4 regions of the Paenibacillus marchantiae genome follow, and region 1 is predicted to be linked to each of the others. Evidence: predicted binding sites of a transcription regulator. Region 1 holds the regulator's gene; each other region holds the start of a gene.
What was found. The regulator Rex, encoded in region 1, represses fermentation and respiration genes when NADH is low (regulators of the CRP and FNR family bind a similar motif). The targets are predictions, from matches to a motif close to TTGTGAAATATTTCACAA.

Region 2: the regulator Rex is predicted to act here: its motif matches at 2,329-2,346, upstream of PTQ21_RS02830 (formate/nitrite transporter family protein).
Region 3: the regulator Rex is predicted to act here: its motif matches at 1,280-1,297, upstream of PTQ21_RS03500 (cytochrome ubiquinol oxidase subunit I).
Region 4: the regulator Rex is predicted to act here: its motif matches at 2,986-3,003, upstream of pflB (formate C-acetyltransferase).

The regions. Positions count from the first base shown of each region.
Region 1 covers NZ_CP118270.1:5,642,217-5,646,590, reverse strand. Annotated here, with positions in the region: gene dinG (ATP-dependent DNA helicase DinG) at 1-2,301, shown strand, start outside; gene PTQ21_RS25315 (redox-sensing transcriptional repressor Rex) at 2,528-3,181, shown strand; gene PTQ21_RS25310 (amidohydrolase) at 3,168-4,374, shown strand, end outside.
Region 2 covers NZ_CP118270.1:595,775-600,148, forward strand. Annotated here, with positions in the region: gene PTQ21_RS02825 (molybdopterin-containing oxidoreductase family protein) at 1-931, opposite strand, end outside; gene PTQ21_RS02830 (formate/nitrite transporter family protein) at 1,387-2,241, opposite strand; gene PTQ21_RS02835 (FAD-dependent oxidoreductase) at 2,454-3,815, opposite strand; gene PTQ21_RS02840 (glutathione peroxidase) at 4,186-4,374, opposite strand, start outside.
Region 3 covers NZ_CP118270.1:763,467-767,840, reverse strand. Annotated here, with positions in the region: gene PTQ21_RS03505 (hypothetical protein) at 1-991, opposite strand, end outside; gene PTQ21_RS03500 (cytochrome ubiquinol oxidase subunit I) at 1,421-2,836, shown strand; gene cydB (cytochrome d ubiquinol oxidase subunit II) at 2,820-3,836, shown strand; gene cydD (thiol reductant ABC exporter subunit CydD) at 3,838-4,374, shown strand, end outside.
Region 4 covers NZ_CP118270.1:5,824,695-5,829,068, reverse strand. Annotated here, with positions in the region: gene adhE (bifunctional acetaldehyde-CoA/alcohol dehydrogenase) at 1-2,507, shown strand, start outside; gene pflB (formate C-acetyltransferase) at 3,085-4,374, shown strand, end outside.

The sequences.
Region 1 (4,374 bases):
TTGGGTTGGTTCTTCGATGGAATGCGTTCTGAGAAGGAAGCAGAGCCTATTCAGGATCTGGATGGTCATACGTATTACCGCCAGCTTGCCCTGAACGTGAGTGACTGGACCGATATAGGCTCACCACGTGATGAGCGAGAGGGTAATCCGCTGGAAGGCGTGAGTTTTGAGCAGTTTATGGATCAGGTTAGAGATAACCTGAAGGAGACGCTGGACCATTATGAGGAGCGTGAGGCGCAAACTCAAATGTTCAGCAGTGTACGACAAGCTTTGGATGAGGAGAAACATCTCTTAATCGAAGCTGGGACAGGTACGGGCAAATCACTTGGTTATTTGCTGCCTGCTATCTATGAAAGTGTAAAACAGGAACAGAAAGTCATGGTCAGCACACATACCATCAACCTGCAGGAGCAATTGAGAGAGCGGGATATTCCTATGCTGACCCAAGTGGTTCCGTTCCCGTTCAAGGCAGCGGTGTTCAAAGGACGTGGGCATTATCTGTGTCTGCGTAAGTTTGAGCATAAAATCAATAAACGTGAATTTGCTACACCGAAAGAGGATTACTTTACAGCGGCTCAGATGATTGTCTGGCTTACTCAGACGGAGACTGGAGACGACGAGGAGCTTAATCTAAGCGGGCGCGGAGGAGACTTCTGGGAGACGGTACAGAGTGAATCTGAGTCCTGTCTTGGACGTTCCTGTCCTTGGTTCCGCAAATGTTTCTATCACCGGGCCAAACATGAAGCCGGGCTTTCCGATATCGTCATTACGAATCATTCGAAATTGTTTACGGATGTCAAAGCAGCACATCAGCTGCTGCCAGCCTACGAAAGTCTCGTCATCGATGAAGCACATCATCTGGAGGACGTAGCAGGTAAGCACCTTGGTCTTCATATGAAATATTTCACGTTGGTTCATACACTGACCCGACTGTTTAAAGATAGCCGAAATGGCCAACTGCCTATGCTGCGTTCTCAATTGTCGGGTCATGAAAATTCGGTACAGTGGGGCTCCATGATTGATCAGATGTTCCCGCTTGCTGTCGAAGTTAAAGAGATGTGGGATCGACTAAGCGATGCATTGTTCGGACTGCTGCCTGAACGCAGCGATGCTTCTCCAGGCGAGACAGGACAATTCTCACTTAGACTGAAGTCTTCACAAAAACCAGCCAAATGGCAGGAATTGCAGGACGCTGAAAACCAAATTTATGTCACCCTAGGTGATTTGATTCGTAAAGGCGACAAGCTGCTGCTTGAAGTGAAAGAAGATCAGGACGATTATCAGTCCGATAGTCTGATTACGGATATCTCAGGTCTGCTCAAGGATTTGGCAACGATTAAGGATAATCTGCGGTTCTTCATGCGGATGGATGATGCCAATACCGTGTACTGGATGGAGGCCAGCGGCCAGTTCCGCAGTAAATCACTGCAACTCTATGCTGTTCCTGTCGATGTCAGTGCTCAATTGAAGGATATGTTCTTTGATAAAAAGAAAAGCGTTGTGCTTACATCGGCTACGCTTTCCGTTGACAAGTCATTTCAATTCATGATCGAACAGCTGGGTTTGCAGGAAGCTGCCGACAATAACCGTCTGTTAACGTCGATGCTACCTTCACCGTTCAATTATCGAGAACAAGCGCTGCTTGTCATTCCGCGTGATTTCCCAAGCGTGAAGGGCAGTGTAGGCGATGCACACTTTGTGGATATGCTCGTGCACTCGCTCGCGGAAACGGCTATTGCGACTCGTGGACGCATGATGGTGTTGTTTACCTCCTACCGCATGCTGCGACAGGTCTATGACCCGCTTAAGGAGGCTTTGTCAGGCAACGATATCTCTTTGCTTGGGCAAGGGGTGGACAGCGGCAGCCGTTCCAAGCTTACACGTCGGTTCCAAGATGCTAAAGCAACGGTGCTACTTGGCACAAGCAGCTTTTGGGAAGGCGTGGACATTCCGGGAGAGGCTCTGACCTGCCTTGCAATTGTCAGACTGCCGTTCCAGCCACCGAATCATCCATTAGTGGAAGCGAAGAGCGAGCTTTTGCAGCAGCAAAAGAAAAACCCGTTTATGAAGCTATCCGTGCCACAAGCCGTCATCCGTTTCAAACAGGGATTTGGCAGACTGGTTCGTACAGGCAAAGACAGAGGCATTGTGATTGTATACGATACACGCGTTATTGAAGCGTATTATGGCAAGTACTTTTTATATTCATTACCTGGTCCCAAAATGGAGCACATGCTTACAGAGCAGATAGTTCCACGCATTTCGGAATGGCTCGAGAGACCAACCGAAGAGCAACAATAACAGATACGCTCTGTAGCTTCCATTATTGCAAGACGCCAGTGATTGGCGGTAAAATTGAGTAATATCATGTATTCGTTTCATGGATATGCGAGTAAAGCGATTAAAGCAATTATCCATTATATAACAAGGAGCATCCTGTTTAATTCAGTAATCATTTTGCATCGTTTTAGACAGGGTGCTCATCTTTTCATCTATCTATCGTGGCCTTGGTAAGGGGGAGCAATGAATGAAATCAGATAAAATTTCGGAAGCCGTGGTGCGTAGATTACCTGTTTACTTGCGTTATTTGAATGAACTGCATCAGCGGGAAGTCAATACGGTTTCTTCACAAGAACTTGGACTGAGGCTGGATTTGAATCCGGCCCAGATTCGTAAAGACTTGGCTTACTTTGGTGACTTTGGTCGTAAAGGGATTGGATATGACGTTTCATATCTCATTGAGAAAATCCGCCATATTTTAAAAATAGACCAGCAGATCAATGTAGCTCTTGTCGGAGCAGGTAATTTGGGACATGCCTTGTCCAATTACAATGCCTATCTCAAAGACAACATGAAGATCGTCGCTGTATTTGATGCCTACGGTCCGAAAATTGGGAGTCAAATCAACAGTTTGACGGTACAACCGATGAATGAATTAACGGATTCGGTCAAAAAAGATAACATTCGTATAGGTATTATCACGGTTCCGGATACGGAAGCCCAAAATGTTGCAGATCAGCTGATTGAGTCAGGAATTGAAGCGATTCTGAACTTTGCGCCAACGATCCTGAAGACCCCGCCGCATATTCGCATTCATCATGCTGATTTTACGACGGATCTACTTAGCCTGGCTTATTACTTGGAGAATGGAAAGGACGACGAGGAAGATGACGACAAATAGATGGGTAATTCACAACGGCAAATTTGCCGTGAGTGAAGGTACGAATTGGAACGTGGTTCAAGGTTTTATGGTTGTTGAGAATGACAAGATTGTGCATATTGGTGAGACATTGCCGGAAGGAGACGAAAGCCTGACAAAGGTGGACGGAAAAGGACTGTTCTTCTTGCCGGGTCTGATCAATACGCATGGTCACGCGGCCATGTCGCTCCTCAGAGGCCATGGAGACGATCTGGCGTTACAAGTATGGTTGCAGGAGAAAATGTGGCCAATGGAAGCCAAAATGACGTCTGAAGACGTATATTGGGGCACATCACTTTCCGTGCTTGAAATGTTGAAGGGTGGAACAACAGCTTTCCTAGATATGTATGATCATATGGATCAGGTTGCGAAAGTGGTGGAACAATCCGGCGTTCGGGCTGCTCTGGCACGTGGGGTAATCGGGCTTTGCTCAGAAGAAGAACAACTGCGCAAGCTCGAAGAGTCCGCAGCATTTGCCCGTCAATGGAATGGACAAGCAGACGGAAGAATTACAACCGTAATCTCTCCGCACGCCCCTTACACTTGCCCTCCGGATTACATAGAGAAGCTGGTACAGGTTGCTCATGATCTGAATCTGCCTTTGCATACGCATATGTCTGAAACGCTTCGCGAAGTGGAACAGAACGTGGCTGATTACGGACTGCGTCCAGTCGCACATCTGGAGAAGCTAGGATTTTTCTCCCGTCCATCTCTGGTTGCACATGCGGTACATCTGAATGATGAAGAGATCGAGATTCTCGCAAAGCATGATGTAGCAGTTTCCCACAATCCAGGCAGTAACCTGAAATTGGCTTCGGGTGTTGCGCGTGTGCCTGATCTGTTGAAAGCAGGCGTGACTGTGTCTCTGGGAACAGACGGACCAGCAAGTAACAATAACCTGGATATGTTTGAAGAGATGAGATTGGCTGCGTTGATTCACAAAGGTGTGTCCGGTGACCCTACTGCAGTGCCGGCAGGGGAAGCGCTTCTGCTTGGAACTTCATATGGTGCTAAATCCATATTCCTGAACAATACAGGCGCTCTGCAAGTTGGCATGAAGGCTGACTTCATCGCGTTGAACATCGAACAGGCCCATTTCTATCCGCATACGGATCTGATTTCCCATACGGTCTACTCGGCATCGGCCAAAGATGTGGAGCATGTGTGGGTGGATG
Region 2 (4,374 bases), 1.9 Mb from region 1:
CGTTCATGCCACCGTTGTCGTGATGCTGTAGGCCATTGCCGATATGAATATGAGCTGCCTGCGCATTGCCATACAGCTCAGCCAGCTTCACGATGTCCGCTTCCGGCACGCCTGTAATACGCGAAACGCGCCCCGGGGTGTAGCTGCGGACATGATCACGCAGTGCCTCATGGCCGACGGTATATTTTTGCATAAAAGCCTCATCCGTCAGGCCCTGCTCGAACAGTACATGCATTAATCCGAGTGCCAATGCACTGTCTGTACCGGGGTAGAGTGGAATGGACCAGTCTCCCCATTGGGCGGTCCGATTGCGATGGACATCAATAACGACGATTTGGGCGCCCTTTTTGCGGGCTTTCTCGGCCAGAACAACCTGATGCATATTGGTGCTGACGATGTTGCCTCCCCACACCAGAATGACATCCGCATGCTCTGTATCCTCGGGCAAGGTTCCCCGGTTCGCACCCATCGTATATTTCCACCCGGTATTTCCCGCTGCATTACAGATGGTCTGTTCGAGCTTGCTCGCACCTAATGCATTGAAAAATCGACGATCCATGCCGTCCACACCAAGAATGCCCATGTTTCCATAGAAGCTGTAGGGCAGGATGCTCTCCGGTCCGTAGGTATCTGCCAGCGAACTAAATTTCGCCGTAATCTCGCCGATGGCTTCGTCCCAACTGATTCGCTCGAACTGGCCTTCGCCCTTGGCTCCGATGCGTCGCATCGGATATTGCAGCCGCTCGGGGTGATACACCCGCTCCGTCATATTTCGGACTTTGTTACAGATGGCGCCTTTTGTAATCGGATGGTCCGGATTGCCCGCTACCTTCACGATCTTACCGTTCTCCTTATGAAGCAGCAGGCCGCAAGTATCCGGACAATCGAGCGGGCAAACTGCCGGGAATACGCCATTCTCCTGATCGATCATATACAAGTCCCTCCCCCTTCAAAGCTATCCTCATATCATATCTTCTTCCTGGTAATCGCGTAAAGAGAACAGTCTTTTTTTTACCGCCACAACCGCTCCAAATTTTTTTCAAAAAAATCTTTTTTCCCTTTGATTCAATCTCGAAATTCAGGGGTAAATTAAAAATAAGGCATTAGGCTAGTGTTTCCCCACTTCCTCCTCATGCCATATCATGGACCACTCCCGAAATTCGCCATGAACAGGTTTCGTTCCCCCGAACCTTGTCATGGCGAATTTATTTTGCGTGGATATTTTTACATTAAAAAAAGCGATTCCTCTCCCGTCCATCACAGCAGACAGCCATGACTTGAACGAGATCAGAATCGCCTCTCCTGTTTACTTTGCACTCGTCTTTTCATTCGTTTTCGCACTTGTACCACGTTTACAACGCTACTCAATTACTCGGCAAAATTCCGCTACGCCTGCTTGCTCCACATCGGTCTGGCTTCCGTTTCCACAGGCTGGGCCGCCGCCATGGCCACCTCAGGCTTCACTTCCGGCTCATGCTTGCGCAGGTACACCATCCAGTAAGCAGCTGCAACAAACAGCGCCCCTCCCGTCAGGTTGCCAAGCCATACCGGAATGAAATTCATGACGTATTGTCCCCACGAATAATGCCCTTCAAAGATCGCAGCAGGAATCAGGAACATGTTGGCGACAACGTGCTGGAATCCAATAGCTACAAAGGCCATCGTTGGGAACCATATGCCCAATACTTTTCCACTCATCGTATCCGATGCATAAGACAACCAAACCGCGAGAGCTACCAGCCAGTTACACCCGATCCCGGATATAAAAGCCTGAAGGAAGCTGTCGTCCAGCTTGTGTCCAGCCATATCCACCACTTTGGTCAAATAAGCCCCCTCTGCCGTCAGACCAAGCACATGCCCAAACGCATAGGCCACAAAGATCGCCCCAAGGAAATTACCTATCGTTACTAAGGTGAGATTCTTCAACATGTTGCCTGCGGACAGTTTACGTGCAATCGTCGCGAGTGGAACAGCCATCATATTACCTGTCAGCAGTTCCCCGCCGCCAATCAGCACCAATATTAAACCTACCGGGAACACTGCTGCACCAATCAGATTAACCAAGCTGCCCCATTCGGCCGGAGCAGAAGCAATAACCCGAATATCCAGCAGAAATCCAAGCGCGATAAAAGCGCCTGCCAGAAAACTGAGTATCAATACGGAGGACACCGGATTTTGAGCTTTCTTCATCCCCGTATACACCGTATATTGTGCAACCTCAAGAGGTGTTTTTGCTGCCATAACGATCCTCTCCTTCACAGTTCATGAACATCATAATTCAACCTGTTTGGTTGATATATTCATTGTATCGCGAAGGTTTCAAGAGGTTTGTTACTTTTATCACAAAGTCTGAAAACTACATTTTAATATTTCCGTTGTATGTTGCTTGGTGTGCAGAAAAAATAAAAAAAGAACTACCGCATAATGAATGCGGCAGTTCTCAGATAATATGGTTATACCATCGCTGGTGTTTTTACTTCTACTAGAGGCAACGCCTGAAGACCAGCCGAGTTCAGGAAGTTCCACGGTTTGTTGTAATGTGGTTGGAAGAAGAAGTCGATGAAGGCCAGCTCATCCACCGTCATGTTGTTCTGGATGCAGACAGAGATCGTATTGATCGACTGTGTCAGATCAGCCTGTGACATCACCTGCGCACCAACAATGCGGCGTGTAGCCTGTTCATAGATTACTTTGAGCAGCAGCTTCTCTGCCGTTGGCATGAACTCTGGACGGTAAGCATCTTCAAGCGTTACAGCTTCAACGACCAGACCCTCATCCGCAGCAGATGTTTCCGTCAGACCTGTACCTGCAATATTTTGCTCATAAATTTTAATACCTGATGTGCCTTGTGTACCCATGTATCGTGTCGTAGGACGAACCAAGTTCCGTGCTACGAGTGTTCCCATCCGCACTGCGTTGGTTGCCAGTGGAATGTACGCTGCCTTGCCGGTTGGGTTGTAATGAATTGCACAGCTGTCTCCAGCAGCGAAGACGTCTTTTTGGCTGGTTTGCATATATTTATCCACGATGATTGCGCCGTTCGGCAGCATATCCACTTGGCCTTTGAGCAGCTCGGTATTTGGACGGAAACCAATGCACAGAATAACGAGATCTGTCTCGAACTCTCCTTTGGATGTAATGACCTTGTTCACTTTGCCATTCTCTCCGGTAAATTTCTGTACCGTTTGGCCCAGCGCCAGCTTGATGCCGTGTCCGGTCAACGTTTCTTCAATGGCATCCGTGAACTCGGGGTCGAGATATTTGTTCAAGATCCGGTCCACGCTATCGATCAGTGTAACTTCCTTGCCGTTCATTTGGAAAGCCTCCACCAGCTCAATGCCGATATATCCAGCTCCTACCACGGTAATGCGTTTGGCATGCTTGGCTTTCTCAATGATCGTGTTGGAATGGTTGTAGTTTTTGCAAAGTAAAATGTTGTCCATCTCGATGCCTTCCAGCTTCGGTACGACAGGCCATGAACCCGTGGTCACGATCAGCTTGTCGAAGGTATCTTCGAATTCTTCCCCAGTTTTCAAGTTTTTAGCCTGAAGTTTGTGACCCGCAGCATCTACTGACGTCACTTCATGAAGCATTTTGGTAACGACACCGAGCTCGGCCAGTTGGTTTGGCGAAGAATAGAACAATCCATCTGGATCTTTCACCACGCCACCTACATAAAGCGCAATGCCACATGATAAGAAGGAGATGTTGTCATTGCGCTCATACACTGTAATGGTAGCATCCGGGTACAATTTGGCGGTGTTAACGATAGCTGCGGTTCCTGCATGTGTACATCCGATAACTGCGATTTTCATTATAAGGTTCCCCCTTGGAGTATATAAATAAAAAATTGAATTTAACGTCATTGTGGTTGTGAAATATTTCACTTCTAAATGAATGCTGATTATGTGATTTATTTCACTTTGTACACTTATTATAATGTGATATTTTTCACATTGCAAGGGGTTAATCAAAATAAATTTTTCGGATGTGGTTTATTTACGATCAAGCGAGTCATCGACTCAATCTCCATTGACTTCAGTTTTCCCTGCTTATGGCTGGTTTATGCTCAAAATAAGCGTAGTAACTACTGAGGAGACACTTATATGAAGAGGATATTTGCACTAAAAAATTGTATCAAAAAAAGCCTATCCTCCAATATGGAGGCAGGCTTCTTCGTTTATTTTATACGCCAAGCAGCTTTTCAATCTCTGCAGTCATGGCTTCAGGGGATTCTTTTGGTTCAACACGCCCTACAACTTCACCCTCACGATTCACGAGGAATTTGGTGAAATTCCATTGGATGTTATTGTCTTCGCCAACACCAGGTTGCTGCTCACGCAGATACTTGAACAATGGATGCGCATCTTCACC
Region 3 (4,374 bases), 2.1 Mb from region 1:
TTCCATAGTCATCATTCAGACGCAGCAGTTCTGCCCGGACAAGCTGTTCCTCCCCGGCCTCAAGCCAGCGACAGAGTTGTTCATAATGGTGCCGTTCCTGCTCGTTACCTGCGCTGATTCCATACACCTGCAACGCATTCTCGATTTCCCCGGCCCTTGCATGAATGGCGGAGAGGAATCGATAGTGGGAGCTTACACAATCATTGCGCCCGTTTAATACCGCGTGAGAGAAGGCTTCCTTGAGTGAAGTGGCCGCTCTGGAATCCTCTAGCACATATTCATAGGCTGCCAGCAAAAAGGAAATCGTCTCATGCGCTCCTGCTTTGGAACGAAGCTGACGATAGAAGTCGGCCCGCACACTGCATTGCAGCTGGGTGACCGTATCCTGAACACCCGAGAGCGTCTGTCGCAGCGCATGCAGGAATAGCAGTTCATAGTCCCGGAGAGGGACCTCGAGGTCATCCTTTTGCATGACACCAGCAGGAGAGGTATCCTCTCCATTCAGCCAGATGGCGCGTACGCCCTGGAATACCAGCTTCATATAGCGTGTTTCTGAAGTCGTGCCCACCAGATCGGCGATACCGACCAGTCTTGAAATGCAGCTCTCCCATAAGGGAGACTCCGCTTCTTCACCAACTGGCTCGGGAAGAAGTACAATACAGAGCTCCGGATGGAGCGAGGCTGTGGCGGTCAGCCAGTAGGGATGCGCAACCACAGCAACCGTACGGGGCTCCTGCAGCAATTGTTCTGCTTCGGGAAGCGTGATGACGGTGATATTCGCAGGCATTTCCTCGGAGCGCTCCAGGCTACTGACATAGTAGACAAGCCCTTCCGCAACCATCAGAGCAGCGATGTCTGGATAGGGAAAAGCAGACCATCCTCCCTTCCGGGGGAAAAGGACATAACGAAAGGCAGGCAGGGCCGTACTTGACTCTTCTACATCTACCCCTTGATAAGGCTCCGGGTCCGGCGTCGGAGACAGCTCTTCCATTGATGAATCACCTCACTTGATTTGCATTTTTGTCCGTTCATGGATTGAAGCAGTACCACCTGATAAACATCGGATTGGCGCTGCTTTGAATGATATCAATGAATCCAATAATTCAATATGTAATGCCTTTTTTGCCCAGCGTATTTTATGCCTGACACTAACATATGGGCGTTCCGTCCTAAACATGAGCATCTTCCGTGAATAGACGAAGCTGGCAAGCTCTAAGATTAGGCTTATTTTTTTCTATTGTGTGACCATCGTCACTTTTTTTTGCTGACATGGTAGGGTTTGTGATAATTGTCACATGTATAAAATAGTCTATCTGGCACAATACGTTCATCAATACGTGTTTGGCTGACAGAAACTGAAGAAGGGGCTTCAATGCCAAATACGAAAACTGCGATATGAACAGAAAGAAGGGGTAACGGTATGGATCCGATCATGTTATCGCGTATCCAATATGCGCTCACAACGATTTTCCATTTCTTTTTTGTACCGCTGTCCATTGGTCTTGTACTGCTGGTAGCGATTATGGAGACGTTGTACGTAGTAAAGGGTAAGGAAGTTTACAAAACGATGGCCAAATTTTGGGGCAAACTGTTCCTGATTAACTTTGCCGTCGGTGTGGTCACAGGTATCTTTCAGGAATTCCAGTTCGGCATGAACTGGTCCGAGTATTCCCGGTTTGTCGGGGATGTGTTCGGTGCGCCACTGGCGATTGAAGCCTTGCTGGCGTTTTTTATGGAGTCTACCTTTATTGGGCTTTGGATTTTCGGATGGGATCGCTTGTCCAAGAAAGTGCATCTGGCCTGCATTTGGCTGGTATTCATCGGTACATTCTTGTCCGCGCTGTGGATTCTGGCAGCCAACTCATTCATGCAGCATCCGGTTGGCTTCGAGATTAACAACGGCCGCGCCGAGATGAATGATTTCTTTGCACTGATTACGAATGGTCAGCTACTAGTGGAGTTCCCACATACGATCTTTGGCGCATTAATGACAGGTGCTTTTGTGGTAACTGGGATTAGTGCTTACAAGTTGATGAAGAAGCAGGATGTGGAGATCTTCCGCAAATCGTTCAACATTGCCATCATAATTGGTCTGGTTTCCTCGCTGGGGGTTGCCTTCTCGGGTCACTTCCAGGCGCAATATCTGGTGGAGACGCAGCCTATGAAAATGGCGGCCAGTGAAGGAACATGGACGACGACGGAAGATCCGGCACCATGGACGGTGGTAGCCTTTGTTGATCCGGACAAACAGGAAAATTCCGGCGAGATCAAAATCCCCGGGTTGCTCAGTTATCTGTCCTATAGCAAGTTCTCCGGCAGTGTCAAAGGCATGAAGGAATTGCAGGCGGAGTATGAGCAGACGTATGGTCCAGGAGACTACATTCCTCCGGTACGGACGACGTTCTGGAGCTTCCGCATCATGATTGCTGCGGGCGGATTGATGATTTTGCTAGCAATCTACGGTACATTCCTGGCGATGCGCCGCAAATTAGAGGGAGCAGGCAAATGGTTTATGCGCTTGATGGTGTTTGCCATCTCTCTGCCGTTTATCGCCAATACATCGGGATGGATTATGACTGAGGTAGGAAGGCAGCCGTGGACGGTATTCGGTTATATGACGACGGAAGCCGGGGTATCCCCTTACGTAAGCGCAGGTCAGATTTTGTTTTCCACCATCGCGTTTACAGTCACTTATGCAATCCTGGGAGCGGTGATGGTCTATCTGTTCGTTCGTGAAATCAAGGCAGGGCCATATGCAGTCGAAAAGCCGGAGGAGCATGATGAATCGGCCGATCCGTTCGGCGTGGATGGGGGTTATTCTGTTGTCACTAAGTGAATTGTGGTTTTTGCTAATTGCCGTCTTGTTTGTTGGTTTTTTCTTTCTGGAAGGTTTTGATTTTGGTGTGGGCATGTCCACTGCAATGATTGGCAAAACGGATCGTGAACGTCGTACTCTAATCAACTCGATCGGTCCGTTTTGGGATGGCAATGAGGTCTGGCTGATTACGGCAGGGGGTGCAATGTTTGCAGCCTTCCCGCATTGGTACGCCACGCTGTTTAGCGGGTTTTATCTGCCACTGGTCGTGGTGCTGCTGGCTTTGATCGGCCGCGGAGTTGCCTTTGAATTCCGCAGCAAGATGAGACATGAACGCTGGCGCAAAACATGGGACATCATTATCGTAGTCTCCAGTGCGCTACTGCCATTCCTGTTCGGGGTTGTTTTCGCTACCTTGATGAAAGGACTGCCTATTGATGCGCAGATGCAGCTCCGTCCCGGCTTCCTGGACATCGTCAATCCGTATACGGTTGTAGGTGGGTTGAGCGTTACGTTGTTGTGTCTGGTGCACGGTTTGCTGTTTGCTTCATTGCGGACCGTCGGAGATCTTAGAGAACGTGCCCTGAATATGGCCAAAAAACTGATGTTGCCGCTGGCCGCGATCCTCGTGATCTACGCTGTGATGACATACTTCATGACCGATGTGTTTGCCGTACGCGGCTGGGCTCTCTGGATTATGGTTGTCCTTGGCGCTGCTTCATTGGGTTTGGCCGCTTACTTCGTGCGACAGAAACGTGAAGCCTGGGCTTTCGGCATGACTGGAGCCGTGATTGCAATCGCGTTTGCCTCCGTATTTATCGGTCTGTTCCCAAGGGTCATGGTGAGTTCAATGGGTTCGGCGTTTGACCTGACGGTCTACAATGCTTCATCCGGTGCATATTCGCTAAAAGTGATGACGATTGTGGCTTGTACGCTGCTTCCGTTTGTACTCGGTTATCAGATCTGGAGTTATTATATTTTCCGCAAACGTCTGAACGACCAGCATCACCTGGAGTACTGATATGGGACGGGGGCTGTTGAAGCTGCCGGGCATTCGACCGGTACTGGCGCTGGCTTCAGCGCTGGTACTGTTGCAGGCAATGACGATTATCATGCAGGCGAAATGGCTGGCACAGGCGATTACGGCATTGTTTCAAGGTTCACCTGTAACGGAGCAGTACCCAGTGCTGCTGTTGTTCCTGGCCGCGTTTGCCGCCCGCTATGCCCTATCGTTCTGGTTGCAGCTCATCGCTTCGCGGTACGCGGAGAAGACAGGGAACGATCTGCGTAGACAGATGGTGGAGCAGTGGTTCCGGCTGGGGCCGCGTTTTGCCAAAACGGAAGGAACAGGGCACCTGGTAACCTTGGCACGCGAAGGAACAGCCCAGTATAAGACGTATCTTGAACTGTTTATTCCCCGAATGCTGGGGATGGGGTTCACGCCAATCGTTATTCTGTTCTATGTCTTCAAGCTGGATATGATGTCCGGGGTTATTTTGACGCTGACGCTGCCGATCCTGATTGTGTTTATGATTTTGGTGGGGTTGGCTGCACAACGC
Region 4 (4,374 bases), 180 kb from region 1:
TGGATCAGAAACAGATTGACCGCATCGTGCAAGCGATGGCGCTGGCAGGTCTGGACAAACATATGATGCTCGCCAAAATGGCCGTGGAAGAAACAGGTCGGGGTGTGTATGAGGATAAAATCACCAAAAATATATTTGCAACAGAATATGTGTATCATAGCATAAAATATGACAAAACAGTAGGGGTTATCGAAGATAACGAGTACGAAAGCTTCCAGAAAATTGCGGAGCCTGTCGGCATCATCATGGGAATTACCCCGGTAACGAATCCGACATCCACCACGATGTTCAAAGCACTGATTTCCATCAAAACGCGTAACCCAATCATCTTCGGTTTCCACCCATCTGCACAGAACTGTAGCCGGGAAGCCGCCAAAATCCTGCTTGATGCTGCAGTGAAGCATGGTGCTCCAGCGGATTGTATCCAGTGGATTGATGATCCTTCCATGGATCGCACAAACGCACTGATGAATCATAACGATGTGGCGCTCATTCTGGCAACAGGCGGATCAGGTATGGTACGGGCTGCATACAGCTGTGGTAAACCAGCACTGGGCGTAGGGCCAGGGAACGTACCTTGCTTTATTGAGAAAAGCGCAGATATCAATCAAGCAGTAACGGATCTGATTTTGTCCAAATCGTTCGATAACGGCATGATTTGTGCTTCCGAGCAAGCAGTCATCATCGAAGAACCGATCTTCGATCAGGTGAAAAAGAAAATGATCGCGAACGGCTGTTACTTCGTCAACAAGGATGAGGCAGCGAAACTGACCGCAGGTGCGATTAATGCTGAGAAATGTGCGGTGAACCCGGCGATTGTTGGTCAATCTGCAGTCAGCATTGCGCAAATGTGCGGTATCGAGGTCCCTGCTAACACCAAAATTCTCGTAGCCGAGATTGAAGGGGTAGGTACAAAATTCCCGTTGTCGGCTGAAAAACTAAGCCCGGTACTGGCTTGTTACAAAGTGAAAACGGCAGCTGAAGGGATTGAGCGCGCAGCAGAAGTGGTTGCTTTTGGCGGCATGGGTCACTCCTCTGTTATTCATTCGACGAACGAAGAAGTCATTAGCAAATTCGCAGATCGCCTGCAAACCGGACGGATTATCGTGAATTCGCCATCCACACACGGCGCCATCGGTGACATCTATAACACCAACATGCCGTCACTGACATTGGGCTGCGGATCGTATGGACGTAACTCGACTTCTTCCAACGTAACCGCTGTAAACTTAATCAACGTGAAAAGGGTGGCTCGCCGTACCGTGAATATGCAGTGGTTCAAAGTGCCGAACAAAGTTTACTTCGAAAAAGGTGCAACACAGTATCTTGCCAAAATGCCTGACATCACACGCGTAGCCATTATTACGGATGCCATGATGGTCAAACTTGGTTATGTGGAAAAAGTAGAGCACTATCTGCGTCAACGTCAAATGCCGGTAGCTATTGAAGTGTTCTCTGATGTTGAACCCGATCCATCCACAACAACGGTAGACCGCGGTACGGAAATGATGCGCCGCTTCCAGCCAGACTGCATTATCGCACTCGGCGGGGGATCACCGATGGATGCTGCCAAAGCGATGTGGCTGTTCTATGAATATCCTGACACGGATTTCAACGATTTGAAGCAAAAATTCATGGATATCCGCAAACGGATCTACAAATATCCACGTCTTGGCGTGAAAGCGAAATTCGTAGCGATCCCGACAACTTCGGGCACAGGTTCGGAAGTAACATCGTTCGCAGTTATTACAGATAAAAATCAAGGCAATACGAAATATCCGCTGGCAGACTACGAGTTAACACCAGACGTAGCCATTGTAGACCCGGAATTCGTATACTCTCTGCCTAAAACCGCTGTTGCGGATACAGGTATGGACGTATTGACTCACGCCATTGAAGCATATGTATCCGTCATGGCGAATGATTACACGGATGGACTCGCGATCAAAGCGATTCAACTGGTATTCCAATACCTCGAGCAATCTGCGCTGCAAGGTGACAAATTGGCTCGTGAGAAAATGCATAACGCTTCGACGATTGCCGGTATGGCTTTTGCCAACGCGTTCCTGGGCATTAACCACAGCTTGGCACACAAATGGGGCGGTCAGTACCACACCGCACATGGACGTACCAATGCGATCCTGATGCCGCACGTCATTCGCTACAATGCGAAAAAACCGACGAAGTTTGCATCGTTCCCGAAATATTCGCACTTTGTTGCTGATGAGCGTTATGCCGAAATTGCCCGCATTCTGGGATTGCCTGCGCGTACAACAGAAGAAGGGGTTACCAGCCTCATCAATGCAATTCGCAAACTGAACAAAACATTGGGTATTGAAGAGTCGTTCCAGGAAATCGGATTTGACGCCAAAGACTTTGAGGCACATGTCGATTATTTAGCAGACCGCGCATTCGAGGACCAATGTACAACAGCCAATCCAAAACTGCCGCTAGTGACTGAACTGGCTGATGTATATCGCAACGCATTCTACGGCAAGTTTGAATAACAACTAAAGCACAACAGCAGGATTAAGGCAGATAGTCAGGGTTCCCCGAAAGGGGAGCCCCGATTGCCGTCTTTCCAGTAAAAAAAGGTAAAACGTAATCTTTGCAGTTGTCTTTTTTAAAAGAGGTTACACGGAATCCGTGATGTTACTTTTTGAACCAGGTATTCATACCATAACGGAGAGGGCAGAAAAAACTGAAGAAGCGAAGCGCTCGCCTTTATCCCCGTATTTTACCCTTTGAAAAATATAATCGAAAAAATCCGGGGGTAACAGCGATCGGAAGTTGTTCTGCCCGCGCAGTGGCTAAGTATGAATTTGCAGGGTTCACCATGACACAGCACAGGTGAAGTGAGGATGGTCACAAACTTTGTGATAAAAATCACAGATGGTGAAAGAACAAAGACGTATACTGAAAATGTAAGAAAAACATTCATCCGCGGTTCCGGTTCCCAAGTAGAGAAAACATGTTCCGGCTCACATGTGAAATTTATCACATTAATCGCGGCTCTGGGCACAGATGAGACGAGTGAAGCATCCTGTCATGTGTCCGGAAATCCAAATTTGTGGAGGGATTACTATGTCGGTGATCGAAAAAGATGTCAAACAACAAACAGGCTGGAGAAACTTTACCAAAGGAACATGGACGAAATCCGTAGATGTGAATGATTTTCTGGCACGCAACTTATCACCTTACTATGGCGACGAAGCATTCCTTGCAGGCGCAACTCAGAATACGAAAGAGTTATGGGATATCGTATCTGATCTTACCAAAAAAGAGCGCGATAACGGCGGGGTACTTGATGTTGACGTAAACACGCCAGCAACGATTGTTTCTCACCAACCAGGTTATCTGGATAAATCCAAAGAACAGATTGTTGGTGTTCAAACGGATGCTCCATTCAAACGTTCCATTCAGCCATTCGGTGGAATTCGCATGATGATTGATGCTTGTGAAGCTTATGGTTTTGAAATGCCTCAAGGCGTCATAGATATATTTACGAACATCCGTAAAACACATAACCAGGGCGTATTTGATGCTTATACATCTGAAATGCGTGCAGCACGTAAAGCAGGGATTATTACCGGTCTGCCTGATGCTTACGGCCGTGGCCGGATCATCGGTGACTATCGCCGGGTAGCTCTGTACGGCGTGGACTTCCTGATTCGAAATAAAAAAGGTGAGCTGAATGCACTTGAAGTCGATGTGATTGATGAAGATGTCATTCGCCTCCGCGAAGAACTGTCCGAACAGATTCGTGCATTGCAAGAGTTGAAACAACTGGGTGAAATGCATGGTTTCGATATTTCTTTGCCAGCCACAACCGCAAAAGAAGCGTTCCAATGGCTCTACTTCGGTTACCTGGCTGCGATTAAAGAGCAAAATGGTGCGGCGATGTCGCTCGGACGTGTTTCTTCGTTCCTTGATATTTACATTGAACGTGACTTGCAAGAAGGCTTGCTAACTGAAGAACAGGCTCAAGAACTGGTTGACCATTTTGTTATGAAACTGCGGATCGTCAAATTCCTGCGTACGCCGGATTATAATGAATTGTTCAGTGGAGACCCAACATGGGTAACTGAATCCATCGGTGGCATGTCCGTAAATGGAGAAACCCGTGTTACGAAAAGCAGCTTCCGTTTCCTGCACACTTTGAACAACCTTGGTCCTGCACCTGAGCCGAATCTTACTGTACTTTGGTCCACCAAGCTTCCGGAAGCGTTCAAACAATACTGTACGAAAGTATCCATCGAAACGAGCTCCATCCAGTATGAAAATGATGATCTGATGCGTCCGATCTATGGAGACGATTATGGTATTGCTTGCTGTGTATCTGCGATGAAGATCGGGAAACAAATGCAGTTCTTC